2 regions of the Bacillus sp. S10(2024) genome follow, and region 2 is predicted to be linked to the other one. Evidence: predicted binding sites of a transcription regulator. Region 2 holds the regulator's gene; the other holds the start of a gene.
What was found. Region 2 encodes Rex, which represses fermentation and respiration genes when NADH is low (regulators of the CRP and FNR family bind a similar motif). Its sites were predicted from a motif close to TTGTGAAATATTTCACAA; they were not measured.
Positions count from the first base shown of each region.

Region 1: the regulator Rex is predicted to act here: its motif matches at 7,055-7,072, upstream of AB1280_RS20190 (DUF1641 domain-containing protein).

Region 1 covers NZ_JBFLUR010000002.1:3,980,409-3,992,733, forward strand. The annotation lists gene AB1280_RS20160 (DedA family protein) at 1-208, opposite strand, end outside; gene AB1280_RS20165 (ArsR/SmtB family transcription factor) at 527-802, shown strand; partial or broken gene AB1280_RS20170 (alanine:cation symporter family protein) at 1,187-1,501, shown strand; gene AB1280_RS20175 (alanine/glycine:cation symporter family protein) at 1,688-3,112, shown strand; gene AB1280_RS20180 (NupC/NupG family nucleoside CNT transporter) at 3,416-4,597, shown strand; gene AB1280_RS20185 (NAD(P)/FAD-dependent oxidoreductase) at 5,286-6,464, opposite strand; gene AB1280_RS20190 (DUF1641 domain-containing protein) at 6,509-6,949, opposite strand; gene AB1280_RS20195 (ferritin) at 7,617-8,123, opposite strand; gene AB1280_RS20200 (MazG nucleotide pyrophosphohydrolase domain-containing protein) at 8,187-8,501, opposite strand; gene AB1280_RS20205 (TIGR00730 family Rossman fold protein) at 8,574-9,152, shown strand; gene AB1280_RS20210 (Dps family protein) at 9,448-9,888, opposite strand; gene AB1280_RS20215 (DUF3920 family protein) at 10,079-10,513, shown strand; gene AB1280_RS20220 (pirin family protein) at 10,818-11,516, shown strand; gene AB1280_RS20225 (M4 family metallopeptidase) at 11,665-12,325, shown strand, end outside.
Region 2 covers NZ_JBFLUR010000002.1:3,304,430-3,316,754, reverse strand. The annotation lists rRNA gene AB1280_RS16730 (23S ribosomal RNA) at 1-2,807, shown strand, start outside; rRNA gene rrf (5S ribosomal RNA) at 2,858-2,973, shown strand; tRNA gene AB1280_RS16720 (tRNA-Met) at 2,987-3,063, shown strand; tRNA gene AB1280_RS16715 (tRNA-Asp) at 3,067-3,142, shown strand; gene tsaE (tRNA (adenosine(37)-N6)-threonylcarbamoyltransferase complex ATPase subunit type 1 TsaE) at 3,333-3,806, shown strand; gene tsaB (tRNA (adenosine(37)-N6)-threonylcarbamoyltransferase complex dimerization subunit type 1 TsaB) at 3,787-4,479, shown strand; gene rimI (ribosomal protein S18-alanine N-acetyltransferase) at 4,491-4,934, shown strand; gene tsaD (tRNA (adenosine(37)-N6)-threonylcarbamoyltransferase complex transferase subunit TsaD) at 4,934-5,950, shown strand; gene AB1280_RS16690 (ATP-binding cassette domain-containing protein) at 6,258-8,183, opposite strand; gene AB1280_RS16685 (redox-sensing transcriptional repressor Rex) at 8,367-8,996, shown strand; gene AB1280_RS16680 (YdiK family protein) at 9,020-9,226, opposite strand; gene AB1280_RS16675 (CPBP family intramembrane glutamic endopeptidase) at 9,229-9,957, opposite strand; gene groES (co-chaperone GroES) at 10,488-10,772, shown strand; gene groL (chaperonin GroEL) at 10,811-12,325, shown strand, end outside.

The DNA.
Region 1 (12,325 bases), 680 kb from region 2:
GCATTTTAGGACCGAATTTCTTTAAGAAGGGAAGCCCAAGTCTTTTTCCTAATATGTAACTAAGGGAAATACCAACTGCCGAGCCAAACCATGCACTTAATAAGGCGATAGAGAAGTGCATTTTCCCTTGAAATATATAATATCCTACAAAAGTTAATAACGTTTCATCTGGTATTGGTAATCCAATAATTCCCCCAACTAATGCCATGATTAGTCCGAAATATCCATAGTGCGAAATGACATAATTTAAGTGCTGTTCTATTTGTGATCACCTTCCATTTCATCTGCAATAAGAACTGTTGTATATGTCTCTTAGTTTCACCCAATTACGCGCAATCATTACTATGTTTCTTTATTATAGTAATTTTCGTTTCAGAGCCAAAAATAAACGTTGTTAATTTTATTTCTAAAAAGAATTTGAACTTTTTTAAACTTTTTTCAAACAACGGACATAAAATGATAGTTCTCTTCGAATAATATAATGAATCATCGTAATCACTATATATATATAAAGGAGAAATGGAATATGGTTGAAACAGTAGAAAGATATGAAGATATTGCAGAGGTATTAAAAGTATTGGCACATCCAGTGCGTTTAAATTTAGTTGAAACATTAATTACAAAAGGACCTACGAATGTAACAACGATGCATGAGAAATTGGAAATGCCTCAAAGTACAGTTAGCCAACATTTAGCAAAATTAAAAGCTGCGAAAGTTGTTTCGGGCACTCGAAAAGGGTTAGAAATTTATTATGAAGTAGTGGACAATCGCGCGCGAGAGATTGTAGCTAATATTATTTAAATGAAAATGATGGTATTTTTACATTTTTTAACAGTCTAATATTTTATTGTAGACTCTAAAATATAATATTAGACTGTTAAACGATTTATAGAGAGAAGAATCGCAGGTCGTATTTTGTTCTGCATAGCAGTAACTTATATAAATTCATACCAAAAAGCACAATTCGGTTAGGGGGATTGTGCTTTTTTTATGGATTATATTTCCGTGTTAGAAATTGTGACATGGGACAATTTATTGTAAGCGCTTGTATTTTCGAGTATTTTGAAGAAAAACAGAGTATTCAAGAGATAATATGATATGAAATTGTTATTTTGTCGAAAATTGTTGATTTTTGAATGTATTTAAATTACAATTAAATCTGTGTAAGAAAAAGGGGGGGACAACATGATTAGCATTTTAGAAAAACTCGTTGGAGCAACGAATAATATTCTATGGACTTATGTAATTATTGCGATGTTAATTGGCTTAGGCCTTTATTTTTCTTTCCAAGCTTTTTGTATGAGTTCTGCAGCCTGTACGGGATCGGGAACTTAGCAGGGGTAGCACTAGCGATTTCCATGAGAGGTCCAGCTTATTATATGGGGGAAGGTTTAAATAAACATTGGATGGGAGAGTATTATTCTCCAACTTAATTACAAGTAGTTATGACTGATTTTCAACTCTGTACAAGCAAACGCATTTACAGTTGCTTGTAAGAATTAAGAATGCATTTGGACTTGAGCTTATATATAAGTCCAATTTAAAAATTCGGCATACAGAACAAGCATGATGGTGCAGCTATTAGCTGTACGGTTACATGTGTATATGAGGCGAGTTTATTTATGTCGGAAAAATAAGATTATTTTATATGGCTTAGGCTACTAAATTTTGATATGAGGTGATGATATGGAACAATTTTTGACGAATCTATTGGGAGTAACAAATGATTTTCTATGGTCTAAATTGTTAATTATTATGCTTGTTACTGGCGGAATTTATTTCACATTTAAATCGAGATTTGTACAGTTTCGAATGTTAAAGGAAATGGTCCGTGTGTTAATGGAAGGGAAAGCTGGTTCTAAAGATGAAGTTTCCCCATTTCAAGCGTTCTGTATTGGTATGGCTGCTCGCGTTGGAACGGGAAATATCACAGGAATTGCAATTGCGATTGCATTAGGCGGTCCTGGAGCAGTATTTTGGATGTGGATTATTTCTATTATTAGCTCGGCATCAAGCTTTGTTGAAAGTACGTTAGCGCAAATATATAAAGTAAAAGATAAAAATGGTTTCCGTGGTGGTCCATCCTATTATATGGAAAAAGGATTAAACAAACGTTGGATGGGAGTATTGTTCTCTATTTTAATTACGATTACTTTCGGTCTTGTATTTAATTCTGTCCAATCAAATACCGTTACAATTGCTTTTGAGAATGCATTTGGTACAGATCGTTTCACTTTAGGAATTATTATGGCTGTTGCCTTTGCTGGGATTATCTTTGGCGGTGTGCAGCGTATTGCAAAAATAGCTGAATACAAGGTAATGTTTCTAGCGGTGTTATACATTGGTATTGCATTATTTGTTATAATTACAAACATAACAAAAATGCCGGAAGTTCTTTCTCTTATTGTTCAAAACGCATTTGGCTTTAAACAAGTAGCAGGCGGTTCAATTGGTGCAGCGCTCATGCATGGGGTTAAACGTGGTTTATTCTCAAATGAAGCTGGTATGGGAAGTGCGCCAAACGTTGCCGCAACGGCAACAACAAGCCATCCGGTGAAACAAGGACTTATTCAAGCATTTGGCGTATTAACGGATACATTGATTGTCTGTACAAGCACAGCATTTATTATTTTACTTTCTGATGCATACAAACAACCAGAGCTAAATGGTATTGCACTTACACAAGCAGCATTAAGTGAACATGTAGGCTCTTGGGCATCAGGGTGTCTTGCTATCTTTATTTTCCTATTTGGATTCGGTGCGTTAATTGGTAACTATTATTACGGAGAAACAAATATTCGATTCTTAAAAAACAGTAAAGTATGGTTGATGGTATACCGAATCAGCGTGTTAGCTATGATTGTATTTGGTTCGGTTGCAAAGATCCAATTTGTATGGGATTTAGCGGATTTATTTATGGGCTTTATGGTTATCATAAATTTAATTGCGATTGCATTTCTTGGTAAATATGCATTTGCTGCACTTACAGACTATATGAAGCAGAAGAAACAAGGGAAAGATCCTGTATTCCATGCAAGTTCTATCCCAGGACTAAAAAATGCAGAATGCTGGGAAAATCCAGTGAGTGAAAAGGAAGAACAAGTAGGTTAGTAACGCGAAGGAGCATAGAGGCGGGACTCTATGTTCCTTTTTTTGTCTATTTTTCCCGTTAAAAATGTATTGCTTTTTGCAAAGATAACGCTTACAATCAGTTTATGGATGAAATTAAATGATATCATTCTCATATGCCAGAATAATTATTCAGTATAGAATTTCGGTTAATGCAAACGCTTACTAATGTGAGTGGTAAATTGTTTTTAAGGGAATTATTTTTTTAATCTAAATTGTCAGACGTCTATCGTTAGACGACTGGTACATCATGGTAGACTAGACTACAAAATGGAGGATTCAGGTATGAAATTTGTCATGTTTCTTGTCGGATTAATTGCTGTATTTATATTAGCGTTTCTTGTAAGTAGCGATCGGAAAAAGATTAAATATAAGCCAATTGCTATTATGCTTATTATTCAATTAGGATTATCATATTTCTTACTAAATACACAGATTGGATATTATTTAATTAAAGGAATTTCTGATGGATTTAGTACAATTTTAAAATTTGCGGATGCTGGAATTAACTTTGTATTCGGTGGAATGGTAAATAAAGGAGAATTCACATTTTTCCTTTCTGTATTACTTCCAATTATTTTCTTAGCGGTGTTAATTGGAATTATGCAACATCTTAGAATTTTACCAGTCATTATTAAAGCAATCGGATTCTTATTAAGTAAAGTAAATGGTTTAGGAAGATTAGAATCTTATAATGCAGTAGCAGCGGCAATTGTTGGCCAAGGTGAAGTTTTCATTACAGTAAAAGATCAACTAAGTAAGTTACCAAAAAATCGTTTATATACACTCTGTGCATCTTCTATGTCAACAGTTTCCATGTCAATCGTTGGTTCTTACATGAAAATGCTTGACCCTAAGTATGTTGTAACAGCACTTGTTTTAAACTTATTTAGTGGATTTATTATCATTCATATTTTAAATCCTTATGATGTGAGTGAAGAGGAAGATATTTTAGAGTTGAAAGAGGACAAGCACCAAACGTTCTTCGAAATGCTAGGCGAGTACATTATGTTAGGATTTTCAATTGCAGTTACAGTAGCAGCAATGTTAATCGGATTCATCGCATTGATGGCAGCAATTAACGGTCTATTTGATTCTATTTTCGGTATTACATTCCAAACGATCTTAGGATATGTGTTCTCACCATTAGCGTTCATCATGGGTATTCCATCATCCGAGATGGTAACAGCTGGACAAATTATGGCAACAAAATTAGTAACAAACGAATTCGTTGCGATGCTTGATTTAGGAAAGGCAGCAGCTCATTTAACACCTCGTACAATTGGTATTTTATCTGTATTCCTTGTATCATTTGCGAACTTCTCATCTATCGGAATTATCGCAGGTGCAACGAAGAGTATCGATGAAAAACAAGCAAATGTTGTATCTTCTTTCGGATTAAAACTTGTATACGGTGCAACATTAGTAAGTGTGTTATCAGCAATTATCGTTGGGGTTATGTTATAAGATGAAACTTTAATCAGTGGAGGTCTTACTGCCCACGAATAGCGGGATAAAATAAGAAAAGCAATGAGCATCGGGCTCATTGCTTTTTTTGTTGCGTGCCCAGCTAAGCTGGACGCTGCTCACTAGTGAAAGTCCAGTCTAGGTAAGAATCAAGTTGCCTAGTAGCTGACAGGCAAACGGGGGAGAAATTATGAGATTGAAGTCCTGCGACAAAGTAACTTCTTACTAGAAGTGCAAGCGAATTAGCAGGCCGTAACATAAAGTGCAGCTTGCAGCCTCGTCAGAGCCCCCTAGCAATAGGAGAAAGTCGAGCCTGGAGTTAATAGGTGAAGACGATAGAAGATGTGAAGAACTTGGAAATGCAACATCGAAGAATCCCTTCGGGTAAGGAGGATGGTATGCCTCACGTACGGTTTGATGAGGGGAAGCTATCTGTAAAGAAATCCGTTTCAGTTTTCTACTCTACTGCCTCTGTGCTCGCCTAGGCATGGCGAACTGCTTTTTACCGTCTAAAAAGAAAGAGGAGTACATAGAATATTTACAATACACAAAATTGTAACAAGGTAGACAGTATATTTAGAAATTTCAAAAGGTGTATGTCACTTTCTTGTCGAATAATTTATGTAGAGAATTTTGATCAAATAAAAACCCGAATCATAAATAAACATGATTCGGGTTATCATTCATCTTAATAAGCTAAGCTGAATAGACCTTTAATGTGTGATAAGTAACGAACGTTACTTGCTTCTTTCATTAGAGATGCTGGTAAGCCTTTAAGTGGAGTTGAGCTTGCTCCGATGATAGCAACCGCATCTTTACGGCCTAAACTTGCAAGTGTTCCAGAGTTTACTGGTGCAAACTCTTCGAATGCTTTTTCTTCTAGATGTGCATATAGATTGTAGCCAATTAGTTCGCCCATTTGCCAAGCGATTTGTGCTGTTGGCGGATATGGACGGCCTTCTGGACCGAAGACAACTGCACTGTCACCTGCAACGAATACGTCTTTATGAGAAGTAGATTGAAGGTATTCGTTAACAGTTGCACGGCCGCGGTTTACTTCAAGACCTGATTCACCTACTAGAGGGTTACCTTGAACGCCACCTGTCCAAACGAACGTATTTGCAACGATTTTTTGACCATCTTTTAAATCAATTGTATTGCCTTCAACGTTTGTTACAGGAAGGCCTGTTAAGAATTGAACGCCACGTGCTTCTAAGCTAGTAGTTGCACGTTCAATTAAATCATCCGGTAATACTGGAAGGATTTTTGGACCTGCTTCAACAAGCAATAGTTTGATGTCTTTCGGATTTACCCCGTGGCTTTTTGTAAGTTTTGGCATAATATCAGCAAGTTCACCAACTAGTTCAACGCCAGTTAATCCGCCGCCGCCGATTACGATTGTTGCGTCAGCTTCATTTTTTGTTTTCGCGTATTCTTGAATGCGTTCTTCAACATGTTTGAAGATTTTGTTTGCATCGTTTGCAGATTTTAATACCATGCTGTTTTCTTCTAATCCTGGGATGCCAAAGTAAGCTGTTTTACTTCCTAAAGCAACTACAAGAGCGTCGTAAGATAAAGTATTGCCATCGGCTAATTTTACTTCTTTTTTGTCTACCGAGAATGACTCAACTGTTGCGATTTTAAGATCGATATCTTTGCCTTTGAAAAGTTTTTCTAATGGCATAGCAATTGCCTGTTCAGCAATATTTCCTGCTGCAAGGCGGTGTAGTTCCGTAATAATTTGATGTGTTGGATATTGGTTGATAACTGTAACTTGTGCTTCTGATTTGCTGTAATGTTTACGTACATTTAAAGCTGCAAGAAGTCCGCCATAACCAGCACCTAAGATGACAATTTGTTTTGACATAGTATGATATCCCCCGTCTTTACTAATTGTTGTGTAAGAAAGAATTATTTATGATTGCGTTCTGCAGTAATTTGAAGATAAGCGTTTACAAAACGAAACATTTTTTGTGCTTGCGGATCTTTTAGCATTTTTAAAAGGCCAAAAAGACCGATAACTTCGTTGCTTTCTTCAGCGCGATCTTTCGCTTCGATAGCAGTTGCAGCAATGGTTTTCACTGTATCTTTTACAGGTTCTGCAAGTTCTTGGATTGCGCCAACAGTATCATTTTTTAATACTTCATCAGTAGCGACTGCTTGAGCGAAATCATAAGACTTTGTTAAAATGTTAACGAGCTCAGTTAATTTTGGAAGTTGATCTACTAATGTAGTTAAAGACTCTTGAATTTCAGGTTTTAATAGCTGATCAAGTACATCAAGCTGTCCTAGGTTAGCAGAAGTTTGTAATGATTCTTGTTCAGGCTTTGTTTGAGTGATTGTTTCTGGCATCTCCAATTCTCCTTTACGATAGCAATACTTCTTAAATTTTTGGGGAATGAAAGAAGATCCCCCATTACAGATAAGATTTCTTCGTCCGTAACAACTCGAGGAAATTTGTAAAATTTTACACAAAGATTTAGAGCAATATGCTCTTAAAGTTACTATTGCCCGTGAATATGTCTTTTCAAATCGTTGCAACATTCGAATGAACTATAAGTAATCACTGAATCCGAAATAGTAAATTTTAAAAGGCTAGTTGCTTCCTCTAGCTTATGGACTTGTCCAGTAAAAGACTTTGTCTACGAACTGAGTATATTATATACTACAATACACCTATGTTAACATAAAAATGATTATTAAGCATTCGATTTTAATGACTATAATCTACGAACTTACAGGGCGTTATACCTGTTGTTTTATTCCAAGTTTACAATGTAAGAATCATAACTCGACGAAAGTGGTTGATTTATGATTTTTTTGTACATTTTTCCCGTTAAAAATGTATCTTCTTTCGGATTAAAACTTGTATACAGTGCTACATTAGTAAGTGTTTTATCAACGATTATCGCTGGGGTTATGTTATAAAGTGAAACTTTAATCAGTGGGGGTCTTACTGTCCACGAATAGCGGGATAAAATAAGAAAAGCAACGAGCATCGGGCTCATCGCTTTTTTGTTTACTCAGCAGGCGGAGTAAATGTGCGTTTTTCTAATTCTGCATCTAACATAAACAATGCGTTTGAATCACTTGTAATACGTTTTAATTTTTGAATGATACTATCGAAAGACGCCTCTTCTTCTACTTGCTCATCAACGAACCATTTTAAGAAGGTGATGGTAGCATGTTCGCGTTCATCCCATGCAATATCAGATAAGTTATAAATACGTTTTGTAACCTCACGTTCATGCTCAAGGGCAATTTCAAAAGCAGATAAAATCGATTCGTATTCGTTATTTGGATGCTCAAATCCAGTGATGATTGCACGCTCACCGCGATCGTTAATGTAATTGTACAGCTTCATAGCATGGAAACGCTCTTCCTCTGCTTGTACAAGAAAGAAGTTTGCAAATCCATCATAGCTTTCTGATGTACAGTATGCTGCCATTGCCATATACACATGGGCCGAGTAAAATTCAAAGTTCATTTGATCATTTAATGCGTCGCGTAATTTTGGAGATAACATAAAAAGACCCCTTTCATATTAGTACAATGTAATCATAGCATAATTGAAAATAATTCTCACTTATTATTCAAATCGTTTGGAAAGTTTTTTTACATGTGCTTCCATAATATCTTGCAAGTCTAGGTCATATTTTTGCGCTAAAATAATAAGGTTTCCTAGTACATCTCCAAGTTCCTCTTTTAATTCTATTATTAGTTCTTCTTCGTTCTTCGCCGTTTCATCTGGGCGATCACGACCGATTTCGATAGCGCGTATAACGCGAGAAACTTCGCCAACTTCTTCTGCTAAAAAATTAACGCGAATAAAAGAATTATATTGGGCCCATCCGCGTTTATGATAAAATTGTTCCACCCAATTTTGAAATTCATTCGTATTCATCCTTTCCCCATCCTCTCAATATGTAGTATGATTACATTGTAGCATAACAATATATGGTTTTGGGGTGGCAGAATGAAACGGGTTTGTGTGTTTGCAGGATCAAATGTTGGGGAACGTCCAGAGTTTCAAAATGAAGCTCGTCAGCTTGGGGAAATATTAGTTCAAAATAATATAGAGCTTGTATATGGCGGTTCTTGCGTTGGGTTAATGGGAGAAGTTGCAAATCAAGTATTAGAGCTAGGCGGCCGTGTAACAGGCGTCATGCCGCGGGGATTATTTAGAGGAGAAATTGTTCATCACGGTTTAACAGAATTAATTGAAGTAGAGACAATGCATGAAAGAAAAGCGAAAATGAGTGAACTTGCTGATGCATTTATTGCATTGCCAGGCGGATATGGAACATTTGAAGAGCTGTTCGAAGTTGTATGTTGGTCGCAAATCGGGATTCATGAAAAGCCTGTTGGATTGCTCAACATTGCAGAATTCTATACACCATTATTACAAATGGTGGACCGTGCAGCAGAAGAAGGATTTATGAATCCATCAAATAAAGAATTACTTGTCTCTGCACAAACAGCTAATGAATTATTTGTGCAAATGAAGAATTATAAACGACCAGTTATGGGGAACAAGTGGAAGCAATTAACATGATAAAAACCGAGTGGGGGATCCCGCTCGGTTTTTTTGTATGTGTTGTGCATCGAATATTGTTGGAGGGTCTTAAAGTTGTGTCGAATCGCTGATATACTGTGAAAATTGTCGATAAATGGTGCATTTACGTCGATATATCAGAGATTTTTCTAATGATCTAGCTCCAGCAGCTAGATCAGTCGGTCGTTTCGCGCCTTCCTCCGAGGCAAAAAGCGTCTCTATGTCCAGGAGCGTGGGCGCCCTCCTGTTCTGAGCGAGTGGCTTCTGCTTTTCTAATTGTCCAGCTCCGTTTTTCTTATTGATTCAAGAATGCGCGTAACATCCATGCGTGTTTTTCAAGTTCTGTGTAGATGCCAAGTAGTAGGTCAGATGTCATTTCGTCGTCTGTGTCTTGGGCGATCTCCATGCCTTTTTTCAATTCCCCTAGCATCATTTCGTAGTCTTTCATAATTGTTTCGACCATCCCTTCTGCAGTTTCTCCGTAAGCTGCTTCTTGAATAGAAGATAATGTTAAATATTCTTTCATTGTTGCTACTGGTTTGCCACCAACTGCTAAAATACGTTCTGCAATTTCATCGATGTGCGTAGCTGCTTCTGTATAAAATTGTTCGAATTTCTCATGAAGTGTAAAGAATTGAGGTCCTGTAACGTACCAGTGGAAATTGTGTAATTTTGTGAATAAAACGTTCCAGTTTGCTACTTGTTTGTTTAATGTTTCAATTACTCGTGTGTTCATGTGATCAATCCCCTTTAAATTTTTATTTTATACTATTTGTTAATTTATAATTATTATAATCTAATAACAGGTATAAAATCAATCCTTTTTGCATATATAATTTTAAACATTTTGTGACCCACATGGATGTTTAAAATAAGAGCTAATGTGACATACAAGTAACAGAGAGTAAAGAGAAAGGAGAATGAAAATGCAGCTCCCATTTGAAAGGATCTATCAACAAGCTGGGAACTGGTATGTACTTGATGACGATTTTCCGTGGGATATACACCAAGTGAAGAGCGATGTTTTCTCATTAATTGAACGACGTGAGGTGCCTGTTATTTTCTGTGATACGTGTGAAACGAATGATGTGCTAATACGATTAGGAGAAGAGGAAGAAGAGTTTTTATTTCCTTTAAGCGGGTTTTATCATAAAGAAAAGCGACTTATTTTTGTTTGTATGTGGGAGAAGTATGAGAGCGTATTAGAAACATTGTTGCATGAGTTTCGGCACGATATGCAGCATGAACGTAAGTTATTGTACGTTGGAGATGAAATGTATGAAAAGCGTTGGATTGAAAAAGATGCAAGAGTGTTTGCGAAGAGAAAGCTGAGAGAATATAGGAGAAGATATATGAACTAAAATATATTTTTGCTATATTTTAGTTCATAACTTATTAAAATAAAGTAATTGACAATTATTAAGTTTAGTTCTAAACTGTAGTTACGATGCTAAGCAAGACGAATCAACATTTAAAAATAATGAGATTTGTCTGCAGCACAATTTAATACATTCATACAAATCAGATAGGGGAATATACAGAAGTAGTTCCTCTTGCAAGTAAAGCTCATTCGCGAGAAGCAGAAGCAACTGTTGGAATAATTAAGTACAGTTCAAAAAATTTTAAATAAATATCTCGAATTCGAGATAATATGAGGTGAATACTATGTTTAATAAAGTTGATCATAAACAAATGGGAAGAGCAAATCACGTTTGGTTAAATACACATTTTCATTTTTCATTTGCAGATTACTATAATCCAAGTAATATGAGATTCGGTGCACTTCGCGTTATTAATGATGATTTAGTAGCAGCGCAAACCGGATTTGAGATGCATCCGCACCGTGATATGGAGATTATTTCTTACGTAGTGGACGGAGCATTAACACACCAAGATAGTATGGGGAACCGCGGAACAATTGAGCGTGGACATGTGCAATATATGAGTGCTGGAACAGGTGTCTTCCATAGTGAGCACAACTTAGGCGATGAAACATTGCGCCTTTTGCAAATTTGGATTTTACCAGACCGTGCTGGTCATACACCAAATTACGGTGAATTTAAATTTGATTGGAATAAACGTGAGAATACATGGTTCCACATGGTTTCGCCAATTGATGGCGGTGCACCGATTGAAATTCATCAAGATGCAAACTTGTACTCTCTTGCTCTAGAAAAAGGAAAAGAGATCACATTCTCAGTTGGTGAAGGACGCCAAGCTTATTTGGTTCAAATTGAAGGAAGCGGTGTTGTGAATGGTGAAACGCTAGTAATGAGAGATGCAGCAGAAGCAATTGAAGAAGATATTCGCATTCAAGCATTGGAAACAGCTCATTATTTAGTAATTGAGATGAAGAAACAATAAGTATCTTCCAAGGGTAGCGTCTAAATAGGACGCTACTATTTTTTTGAATATTATGTCGAAATTTTCTAAAAAATTAAATAAAGGATATTGCTAATTATCCTAGAACTGTATAAAAGTGTAAAAAAATAGGGATGGGGAGTGTTGTTTTTTGAAAAAGAAAGTTCTATCTTCAACGGTAGCTTTGTCTATGGCTTTAGGAGCATTTACGACATTAGGTACATCAAGTACATATGCAGATGAGCAAAAAATTCAGTACAACCAAGAGTTTCAGACACCATCTTATATTGGAGAAGAGTGGAAAGCACCGGAAGGGCTAGATAAAAAAGAAACGGTGTTTGAGTATTTAAATGGTAAAAAAGACATGTTTAAATTAGCAGGAAATATGGAGAAACATTTTGAAATCGTTGGTGAAGAAAAAGATGCACAAGCAGAAACGACACATATGAAGCTTATTGAAAAACATAACGGTGTTCCTGTTTATGGATCTGATCAAACAGTAGCACTGGATAAAGATAATAATGTAAAAGCGTTTTTCGGACAAGTTATCCCGAATTTAGAAGATAAAAATATTCCAGCGAATGCGAGCATTTCAGAAGATGAGGCTGTAAATATCGCAAAGGCTGATATTGAGAAAGAAATTGGAAAAGTAGATAACTATGATGGTATTAAAAAAGATTTGTATGTATATGAAAAAGATGGACAATATTATCTGTCTTATCTTGTAAAAGCATCTACTTCAAAGCCAGCACCAGGCTATTGGCATTATTTCGTTGATGCAACAAACGGAAATGTCATTGAGAAGTACAATG
Region 2 (12,325 bases):
AATGGGGAAACCCACCATACGTAATGGTATGGTATCTTTATCTGAATACATAGGGTAAAGAAGACAGACCCAGGGAACTGAAACATCTAAGTACCTGGAGGAAGAGAAAGCAAATGCGATTTCCTGAGTAGCGGCGAGCGAAACGGAATCTAGCCCAAACCAAGAGGCTTGCCTCTTGGGGTTGTAGGACATTCTATACGGAGTTACAAAGGAACGAGGTAGACGAAGCAGCCTGGAAAGGCTCGTCATAGAAGGTAACAACCCTGTAGTTGAAACTTCGTTCCCTCTTGAATGTATCCTGAGTACGGCGGAACACGTGAAATTCCGTCGGAATCCGGGAGGACCATCTCCCAAGGCTAAATACTACCTAGTGATCGATAGTGAACCAGTACCGTGAGGGAAAGGTGAAAAGCACCCCGGAAGGGGAGTGAAAGAGATCCTGAAACCGTGTGCCTACAAATAGTCAGAGCCCGTTAACGGGTGATGGCGTGCCTTTTGTAGAATGAACCGGCGAGTTACGATCCCGTGCGAGGTTAAGCTGAAGAGGCGGAGCCGTAGCGAAAGCGAGTCTGAATAGGGCGTTTAGTACGTGGTCGTAGACCCGAAACCAGGTGATCTACCCATGTCCAGGGTGAAGTTCAGGTAACACTGAATGGAGGCCCGAACCCACGCACGTTGAAAAGTGCGGGGATGAGGTGTGGGTAGCGGAGAAATTCCAATCGAACCTGGAGATAGCTGGTTCTCCCCGAAATAGCTTTAGGGCTAGCCTTAAGTGTAAGAGTCTTGGAGGTAGAGCACTGATTGGACTAGGGGTCCCCATCGGATTACCGAATTCAGTCAAACTCCGAATGCCAATGACTTATCCTTAGGAGTCAGACTGCGAGTGATAAGATCCGTAGTCAAAAGGGAAACAGCCCAGACCGCCAGCTAAGGTCCCAAAGTGTGTATTAAGTGGAAAAGGATGTGGAGTTGCTTAGACAACTAGGATGTTGGCTTAGAAGCAGCCACCATTTAAAGAGTGCGTAATAGCTCACTAGTCGAGTGACTCTGCGCCGAAAATGTACCGGGGCTAAATACACCACCGAAGCTGCGGATTGATACCTATGGTATCAGTGGTAGGGGAGCGTTCTAAGTGCTGTGAAGTCAGATCGTAAGGACTGGTGGAGCGCTTAGAAGTGAGAATGCCGGTATGAGTAGCGAAAGACGGGTGAGAATCCCGTCCACCGAATGCCTAAGGTTTCCTGAGGAAGGCTCGTCCGCTCAGGGTTAGTCAGGACCTAAGCCGAGGCCGACAGGCGTAGGCGATGGACAACAGGTTGATATTCCTGTACCACCTCTTTATCGTTTGAGCAATGGAGGGACGCAGAAGGATAGAAGAAGCGTGCGATTGGTTGAGCACGTCCAAGCAGTTAGGCTGGTAAGTAGGCAAATCCGCTTACCGCGAAGGCTAAGCTGTGATGGGGAAGCTCCTTATGGAGCGAAGTCTTTGATTCCCCGCTGCCAAGAAAAGCTTCTAGCGAGATAAAAGGTGCCTGTACCGCAAACCGACACAGGTAGGCGAGGAGAGAATCCTAAGGTGTGCGAGAGAACTCTGGTTAAGGAACTCGGCAAAATGACCCCGTAACTTCGGGAGAAGGGGTGCTTTCTTAACGGAAAGCCGCAGTGAATAGGCCCAAGCGACTGTTTAGCAAAAACACAGGTCTCTGCGAAGCCGTAAGGCGAAGTATAGGGGCTGACACCTGCCCGGTGCTGGAAGGTTAAGGAGAGGGGTTAGCGCAAGCGAAGCTCTGAACTGAAGCCCCAGTAAACGGCGGCCGTAACTATAACGGTCCTAAGGTAGCGAAATTCCTTGTCGGGTAAGTTCCGACCCGCACGAAAGGTGTAACGATTTGGGCACTGTCTCAACCAGAGACTCGGTGAAATTATAGTACCTGTGAAGATGCAGGTTACCCGCGACAGGACGGAAAGACCCCGTGGAGCTTTACTGTAGCCTGATATTGAATTTTGGTACAGCTTGTACAGGATAGGCGGGAGCCTTTGAAGCCGGAGCGCTAGCTTCGGTGGAGGCGCTGGTGGGATACCGCCCTGGCTGTATTGAAATTCTAACCTACGGGTCTTATCGACCCGGGAGACAGTGTCAGGTGGGCAGTTTGACTGGGGCGGTCGCCTCCTAAAAAGTAACGGAGGCGCCCAAAGGTTCCCTCAGAATGGTTGGAAATCATTCGTAGAGTGCAAAGGCATAAGGGAGCTTGACTGCGAGACCTACAAGTCGAGCAGGGACGAAAGTCGGGCTTAGTGATCCGGTGGTTCCGCATGGAAGGGCCATCGCTCAACGGATAAAAGCTACCCCGGGGATAACAGGCTTATCTCCCCCAAGAGTCCACATCGACGGGGAGGTTTGGCACCTCGATGTCGGCTCATCGCATCCTGGGGCTGTAGTCGGTCCCAAGGGTTGGGCTGTTCGCCCATTAAAGCGGTACGCGAGCTGGGTTCAGAACGTCGTGAGACAGTTCGGTCCCTATCCGTCGTGGGCGTAGGAAATTTGAGAGGAGCTGTCCTTAGTACGAGAGGACCGGGATGGACGCACCGCTGGTGTACCAGTTGTTCTGCCAAGGGCATAGCTGGGTAGCTATGTGCGGAAGGGATAAGTGCTGAAAGCATCTAAGCATGAAGCCCCCCTCAAGATGAGATTTCCCATAGCGTTAAGCTAGTAAGATCCCTGAAAGATGATCAGGTTGATAGGTTCGAGGTGGAAGCATGGTGACATGTGGAGCTGACGAATACTAATAGATCGAGGACTTAACCATATAATATGAAGCAAATGTTATCTAGTTTTGAAGGAATATACCTTCATAAGTCTGGTAATGATGGCAGAGAGGTCACACCCGTTCCCATACCGAACACGGAAGTTAAGCTCTCTAGCGCCGATGGTAGTTGGGACTTTGTCCCTGTGAGAGTAGGACGTTGCCAGGCTTATTTTTATCATCGCGGGGTGGAGCAGTCTGGTAGCTCGTCGGGCTCATAACCCGAAGGTCGCAGGTTCAAATCCTGTCCCCGCAACCAAGTGGTCCCGTGGTGTAGTGGTTAACATGCCTGCCTGTCACGCAGGAGATCGCCGGTTCGACCCCGGTCGGGACCGCCACTTATATAAAATAAAGAACGAAACAATGTGTTTCGTATTTTTTTATTTATTCTAATTAAACTTATAAGACAGTCAATCTTATCCTTAGGAAAATTCCTAAGGTCTTTTTTATATATTTGAAACTGAAACAAAAATAAAAAATCTGTATAATAAAGAGTAGAGAATACTAACAGTAAGGTAGGTGAAACCTTTGAATAAATATGAAATAAAGACGATGTCTTCAAAAGAAACGCAGCATTTATCAGAAAAGCTTGGACAATTAGTTGAGGTGCAGGATGTTTTGATTTTAGAAGGGGATTTAGGTGCAGGTAAAACAACATTTACAAAAGGTCTTGCAAAAGGTCTTGGTGTAAAACGTGTTGTAAATAGCCCCACTTTCAATATTATTAAAGAATACAAAGGACGATTACCGCTGTATCATATGGATGTATACCGATTAGCAGAGAGCGAAGAAGATTTAGGTTTTGATGAATATTTTTATGGTGAAGGTGTAACAGTGGTGGAATGGGCGCATTTAATAGAGGCTTTTTTACCACCTTCACTTTTAAAAATTAGTTTATTCCACGAGGGAGATAGTACAAGGAAAATTGTATTAGAGCCGAGTGGAGAACGTTATATTAGATTATGTGAGGAGCTATTACAAAATGAAAGTACTAGCAATTGATACTTCTAACTATGTAATGGGAGTTTCTCTTATTGATGGAACTACTGTTGTAGGAGAGATCATTACAAATTTAACAAAAAACCATTCTGTGCGTTTGATGCCAGCAGTAGAGCAACTTTTAAAAGAATGTAATGTGAAACCAAAAGAATTAAATAAAATCGTTGTAGCGGCAGGTCCGGGCTCTTATACAGGTGTTCGTATTGGTGTGACAGCGGCGAAAACATTGGCCTGGTCACTGCAAATTCCGATTGTGGGTGTATCGAGCTTAGAAGTACTAGCAGCAAACGGAACCAATTTCCCAGGATACATTTGTCCATTATTTGATGGCCGTCGTCAGCAAATTTATACAGGATTATATACATATAGAGAACAAGAATTACAAGCTGTGAAAGAAGATCGTATTGTTCTCATTGTTGATTGGCTTCAAATGTTAAAAGAGATGGAGCAACCTGTTTTATTTATCGGAAACGATGTAGAACAGCATAAAGATACAATTGTAGAACAGTTAGGAGATCAAGCTGTATTTACTGCGCCGACGAAACATAATCCACGTCCAAGTGAATTAGCTTTCTTAGGCTTACAGAAAGAGGAGCAACCTGTGCATACATTTGTACCAAGTTATCTTCGTTTAGCAGAAGCAGAGGCAAAATGGTTAGAAAGTCAAAATAAGTAGGAGTCTTATAAATGAATATTACATTTAGAAATATGAAGGAAGAAGACATACCACAAATTGTTCTGATTGAAGAATCTTCATTTACGACGCCTTGGACTGCCGAAGCATTTGAACGGGAATTAAACATGAATGAGTATGCGCACTATGTTGTGTTGGAAACAGAGGAAGGAATTATAGGCTATTGCGGACTTTGGATTATTCTTGATGAATCACATATCACGAACATTGCTATATTGCCCAAATACCGTGGTCTAAAGCTTGGAGTAGCGTTGTTACAAGAGGTAATGAACAAAGCGAGAGCTTTTGGAGCAAAGACGATGACACTTGAAGTACGTGTTTCAAATGAAGTTGCGAAAAAGTTATATCGAAAATTTGGTTTTCAAAATGGCGGAATTCGTAAAAGATACTATACAGACAATTATGAAGATGGTCTTGTAATGTGGGTGAATTTATGATGAAAAAAGATACAATTATTCTTGGTGTTGAAACAAGCTGTGATGAAACGGCTGTAGCAGTTGTGAAAAATGGACGAGATATTTTAGCGAACGTTGTAGCTTCGCAAATTGAAAGTCATAAACGTTTTGGTGGGGTTGTTCCAGAAATTGCATCTCGCCACCATGTTGAACAAATAACGGTTGTATTAGAAGAAGCGTTAAAAGAAGCAAAAGTGAAATTTGAAGATATTGATGCAATTGCTGTTACTGAAGGACCAGGCCTCGTTGGCGCATTGTTAATTGGGGTGAATGCAGCAAAAGCAGTAGCTTTTGCGCATAATATTCCTTTAGTTGGTGTGCATCATATCGCAGGACATATTTATGCGAATCGTTTAGTACAAGAACTACAATTTCCATTACTGTCTCTCGTTGTATCAGGTGGACATACAGAGCTCGTTTATATGAAAGAGCATGGTTCATTTGAAGTAATTGGAGAAACGCGAGATGATGCTGCTGGAGAGGCGTACGATAAAGTGGCGCGTACGTTATCATTACCGTATCCGGGTGGACCTCATATTGATCGTCTTGCGCATGAAGGAGAGCCGACAATTGATTTGCCTCGTGCATGGCTGGAGCCTGATTCATATGATTTTAGTTTCAGTGGATTAAAATCTGCAGTTATTAACACTGTGCATAACGCAAAACAGCGCGGAGAAGAACTTACCCCTGAAAATTTAGCTGCTAGTTTCCAGGCAAGTGTAATTGATGTATTAGTAACAAAAACAATAAGAGCAACAGAAGAATATGGTGTAAAGCAAGTGCTTCTTGCTGGTGGAGTAGCAGCCAATAAAGGATTACGAGCACGCTTAGAGGAAGAGTTTACAAAGAAAAAAGATGTTGAACTTATCATTCCTCCGTTATCCTTATGCACAGATAACGCTGCTATGATTGCTGCTGCTGGTACGATTGCATATGAGCAAGGAAAGAGAGCAACGTTAGCATTAAATGCAAACCCTGGTTTGGATATTGAATCATAATTCAAGAACGGTTAGTTGTGGATAGAGAAATCCTTTTTGATAAAAGATATAATTTTATACACAGAATTAACCACAACATGTGGATAAAACCTACATTATCTGTTGATAATGTAGGTTTTTTTGTGAGTATAAAATGTGGATAAATATTATCGTTCTTGTGGATAACGTGGAAAACTTTTGTTTATATTGAAAATATAAAGGTAAATCTGTGAATATTACTGTGGATAAAGTGAAACTTCCATCAGTGGGATCTTACTATCCTAAAATAGCAGGATAAATAAAACGGTCAGTGTAATCACTGACCGTTTCATAGTTGTAATTCTTCCCATTCTTCCATACATGCTTCTAATTGTTCTTGAAGTGTTTGTTTTTTTGCTGTAATATCACTGGCTCTCTCGTAATCAGCGTATACTTCTGGAAGACAAAGTTGTTCCTCTAATGCCGCGATTTGTTCTTCAATTGCTGCAATCTTTTCTTCTAGTTCTTCAATTCTACGCATACGTTGGCGTTCTTGCTTTTTACGTTCTTTTTCTTCGATGTAATTTAATTTTTCTTGTGCCACTTGTTTTTGTACAGGTTTATTTGTTTCTTGGTCTTCAAGTTCAGCGCGTTCGAGCATTTCATTTTTCTTTTCTATATAATAATCGTAATCACCGAGGTATTCCTCAGCTCCACCCTGGGATAACTCAATCACCTTTGTGGCAATGCGATTAATGAAATAGCGGTCATGGGAAACAAATAAAATCGTTCCTGGAAAATCAATAAGCGCATTTTCTAAAATTTCTTTGCTGCTTAAATCTAAATGGTTGGTCGGTTCGTCTAAAATAAGTACATTTGACTTTTGCATCATAAGCTTTGCAAGAGCTAAACGTGCCTTTTGTCCACCGCTTAAAGAAGAAACGGGTTTTAGAACGTCGTCACCAGAAAATAAAAAGTTCCCAAGTACTGTGCGAATCTCTTTTTCTGGTTGCATCGGATAATCATCCCAAAGTTCATCTAATACACGTTTTGATGATGTTAAGTTTGCTTGTTCTTGGTCATAATATCCGATAGAAACGTTAGAACCAAACGAAATAGTACCGTTTAAAGGGCGAAGTTTATCCACAAGAGATTTTAATAAAGTGGATTTTCCGATTCCGTTTGGACCGACTAGCGCAACACTATCACCTCTCGTTAATTGGAAACGAATGTTTTGAATAATTGGCTCATTCTCATAGCCAATTGTCACATCTCTTACTTGTAATACATCATTACCACTTTGTTTATCGATATCAAAGTGGAAAGAAGCGGATTTTGTATCGCCGATTGGTTTGTCCATAAGTTCCATACGATCTAATTGTTTTCGGCGGCTTTGCGCCCGTTTTGTTGTAGACGCACGGGCAATATTCTTTTGGATAAAATCTTGCAATTTTGTTACTTCTTCTTGCTGTTTTTCGTAACGTTTCATCTCTTGTTCATATAGGGCCGCTTTAAGGTCTAAGTATTTACTATAGTTTCCTGTGTACTTTCGACTTTGTTTATTGGAGATTTCATATACTTGTGTGACAAGTCTATCTAGAAAGTACCGATCGTGTGAAACGATTAAAATAGCCCCAGGATAACCTTGTAAATATTGCTCGAGCCACGTTAATGTATCGATATCTAAATGGTTGGTTGGCTCATCGAGAATAAGTAAATCTGGTTTTGTTAATAATAACTTCCCGAGAGCTAAACGAGTCTTTTGTCCACCGCTTAATGTGGAGATTGTCGTTCCGTGTGTTTCGGGAGGAAAACCAAGACCGCTTAAAACAGAACGAATATCAGCTTCGTATTGATAGCCGCCTTCATTTTTATAGTCTAATTGTAGACGATCATATTCTGCTAACAATTTTTCATAAATGGTTTCATTTGTGAAGTTCTCTTCTTTTCCCATTTCTTGTTCTAGTCTGCGGAGTTCTTTCTCCATGCGTTGTAAGTGAAGAAAGACCGTTAGCATTTCATCCCAAATTGTTAATGATGTTTCAAGACCAGTGTGCTGCGCTAAGTAACCGATAGATACATCTTTCGGCTTTATAATTTCGCCGCCGTCATGGGATAATTCTCCGGCAATAATCTTTAATAATGTAGACTTTCCTGCGCCATTACGCCCGACAAGTGCAATACGATCGCGCGTCTGTACTTCTAACTTAATGTTTGAAAGAATCACTTCGGCGGCGAACAACTTGGAAAGGTTATTCACTTGTAGTAAAATCAATGTTTTCACCTCAAATATTTTCTTAACTTTGCCATGATTATATTTCTCAATCATACTAAAAATAGTGTATAGTTGAACATAAATAGAGAAATTCTCTCTCTATTATACAAGGAAAACTATCAATGCTAAACTTCCGTACATGTTTCAATCACTTGAACAGATAGGAAGAGAGGAGGGGGTTGCATGGAGCAGCCTAAAATTCCGCAGGCAACTGCCAAAAGATTGCCTCTATACTATCGATTTATCCAAAACCTATCGTTATCTGGTAAGCAACGCGTATCATCTGCAGAATTAAGTGAAGCGGTGAAAGTGGATTCAGCGACAATTCGAAGAGATTTTTCATATTTTGGGGCATTAGGGAAAAAGGGATATGGCTATAATGTAAATTATTTATTGTCGTTTTTTCGCGAAACACTTGATCAAGACGATGTAACACGTGTAGCATTAATTGGGGTAGGTAATTTAGGTACCGCTTTCTTACATTACAATTTTACGAAAAATAATAATACAAAAATTGAGATGGCATTTGACGTTGATGAAGAGAAAGTTGGAAAAGAAATCGGCGGGATTCCAGTATATCATCTGGATGAGTTAGAAGAGAGACTATCGGGTGATATAAAAGTGGCAATATTAACAGTGCCTGCTTCTGTTGCACAAGCTGTAGCAGATCGCTTATCACATACGAGCATACAAGGTGTTTTAAACTTTACACCTGCTAGGCTAAACATATCAGAACATATTCGAATTCATCATATTGATTTAGCGGTAGAGTTACAAACGCTCGTGTACTTTTTGAAAAATTATCCACAATAAAAACGCAGGAATCTCCTGCGTTTTTATTGTGGATAATTTTTCTGGCTATCTTTTTTCGGTTTAGAAAAAAGAAGGCGAATTGCCAAATTAAAATCAACTGTTGCCATTATGGCAAGTAGTATTGTGTAAAAGTTCCAAATCGTGTCTTTCACACTTGTGATTGCTAAGTATGTAAATATACAACCTAGAAGAAAATACAAAGTTGCCATAACAAATGGTGAATTTCGCATGTTTAAAATCCTCCGATGAATCCTTGCAGTTTTTCAGCTTTTTCTAGATAGGGACGAAGTACGAATGTAATTAACATAACATTTGTATTCATCATAACATGAGCCATAATTGGTACAATAATTCGTTTTGTTTGTACGTATAAAAATGAAAAAACAAGTCCCATGGAAATATACACTAATAAATGTGTAGGGTCAAAATGAATGAGAGCAAATATAAGCGAACTTACGATTGCTGCGATAAAGAAGTTATATCGTTTATATAGTGTGCCAAATAGAATTTTTCTAAATACAATCTCCTCAAGAATAGGAGCAAATATAGATGAAACAATCATAAATAATGGCGCAGCTTTTATAATATCGATAATGTTTTGTGTATTTTCAGATTCTGCTTTAATTTTAAAAACTTGTGTTTCAATTGTGCCAGCAATAACTTGGGCAAATAAAGCAAGAAAAACTCCTAGAATAATCCACCCTATCGTAGCAGGTATGTTTGTTTTTCCGCGATTCCATTTTTCGGATTCTGTATCATTACGGAGTAACACAAGGATGATGATAAGAGCGATAAAGAAGCTAATCAGTCCCCAATGTGCACTTGCCAGTTGAACTTTTTCTTCAAAGGTCCGGTGTCCATTATTGTATACTCCGCTTTTTAAAAGAATCCATCCACCGATTATACCTGATAATTGCATCAAAATATATGTAACAATAACCCACCAATATTGTCTCTTCAATTTCGTAACTCCTTTTTGAATTTTTTGTAAAGAAAAAGGAAAATGCTCTATCCATAGAGAAAACAACTTATGGCATCTTTCTTATTGTAACATAGGAGAAGGTGAAAAAAAGATGGAATCTCTATCATGTGCAAGTTAAAAAACGCCATAGGCCCCTTTCTTTTTAGAGGAGGACGAGAGTAGTTGGCCGTGCTTAGAAGCAGTCAGAGCCTTTTCCTGCCACATACGATGTTTATAAACAAAGGGAGCAAGTAACGGTCATGTTGTATTTTGTATAGCAGTGACTTAATATGTCGGAAAATTAAAATGGATATATGTATCAATGCATCTTCCATTATGTAATTATTAAGTAAGGTATAAACACTTTGGAACAAGTGGAAGAGGGGATAAAATAGTTTTCCGAAAAATTACGATTTTTTCACTTGCAAAAGAAAATGAGATTCTTTATTATAATAAGTGTGTTAGCACTCGAAGTGTTAGAGTGCTAATAAATATAAAATTTACATAATAAATTGAGGAGGTTGTTGTTCATGCTAAAGCCATTAGGTGATCGCGTTATTATTGAACTTGTTCAGGCAGAAGAAAAAACAGCAAGTGGTATCGTACTACCAGACACTGCAAAAGAAAAACCACAAGAAGGTAAAGTAGTGGCAGTTGGTACTGGTCGTGTGCTTGAAAATGGTGAGCGTGTTGCTTTAGATGTAGCTACAGGAGATCGTATCATCTTCTCAAAATATGCAGGTACTGAAGTGAAATACGAAGGTACAGAATACTTAATTTTACGTGAAAGCGACATCTTAGCAATTATTGGTTAATTATATAAATCTTTAAAAATTCAAGGGGGTCAAATATTATGGCAAAAGATATTAAATTTAGTGAAGAAGCACGTCGTTCGATGCTTCGCGGTGTCGACACTCTTGCAAACGCAGTAAAAGTTACACTTGGACCAAAAGGTCGTAACGTTGTACTTGAGAAAAAATTCGGTTCTCCGCTTATTACAAATGACGGTGTAACAATCGCAAAAGAAATTGAATTAGAAGATGCATTTGAAAATATGGGTGCAAAACTAGTTGCAGAAGTTGCTAGCAAAACAAACGATGTAGCTGGTGATGGAACAACAACTGCAACTGTATTAGCGCAAGCAATGATTCGTGAAGGTTTAAAGAACGTAACAGCTGGTGCGAATCCAATGGGTCTTCGTAAAGGTATTGAAAAAGCTGTTGTAGCAGCAATTGAAGAATTAAAAACGATTTCTAAACCAATCGAAGGTAAATCTTCTATTGCACAAGTAGCTGCTATTTCTGCTGCTGACGAAGAAGTAGGACAATTAATTGCAGAAGCGATGGAGCGCGTTGGTAACGACGGCGTTATTACATTAGAAGAATCTAAAGGATTCACAACAGAATTAGATGTAGTAGAAGGTATGCAGTTCGACCGTGGATATGCTTCTCCTTACATGATTACTGATTCTGATAAAATGGAAGCTGTTCTTGATAATCCATTTATCTTAATTACAGATAAAAAGGTTTCTAGCATTCAAGAAATCTTACCAGTATTAGAGCAAGTGGTACAACAAGGTAAACCACTTCTTATCATCTCTGAAGACGTAGAAGGCGAAGCGTTAGCTACATTAGTAGTAAATAAACTTCGTGGTACGTTCAACGTAGTAGCTGTTAAAGCTCCTGGCTTCGGTGATCGTCGTAAAGCGATGTTAGAAGATATCGCAATCTTAACTGGCGGCGAAGTAATTACAGAAGAGTTAGGCCGTGACTTAAAATCTGCAACTATTGCATCTCTAGGCCGTGCTGGCAAAATTGTTGTAACGAAAGAAAATACAACAATTGTTGAAGGTGTAGGAAACACAGAACAAATCGAAGCTCGCATCGGTCAAATTCGTGCGCAGTTAGAAGAAACAACTTCTGAATTCGATCGCGAAAAATTACAAGAACGTCTTGCTAAATTAGCGGGTGGCGTAGCTGTAATTAAAGTGGGTGCGGCAACTGAAACTGAATTGAAAGAGCGCAAACTTCGCATTGAAGATGCACTTAACTCAACTCGTGCAGCAGTAGAAGAAGGTATTGTTGCTGGTGGTGGTACTGCACTTATGAACGTATATACTAAAGTAGCTGGTCTTGCAGCTGAAGGCGACGAAGCAACAGGTATTAACATCGTACTTCGTGCGTTAGAAGAGCCGGTTCGTCAAATCGCAGTGAACGCTGGTTTAGAAGGTTCTGTAGTTGTAGAGCGCTTAAAAGGCGAAAAAGTTGGCGTTGGTTTCAACGCAGCAACAGGCGAATGGGTAAATATGCTTGAGTCTGGTATCGTAGATCCAACGAAAGTAACTCGTTCTGCTCTTCAAAACGCAGCA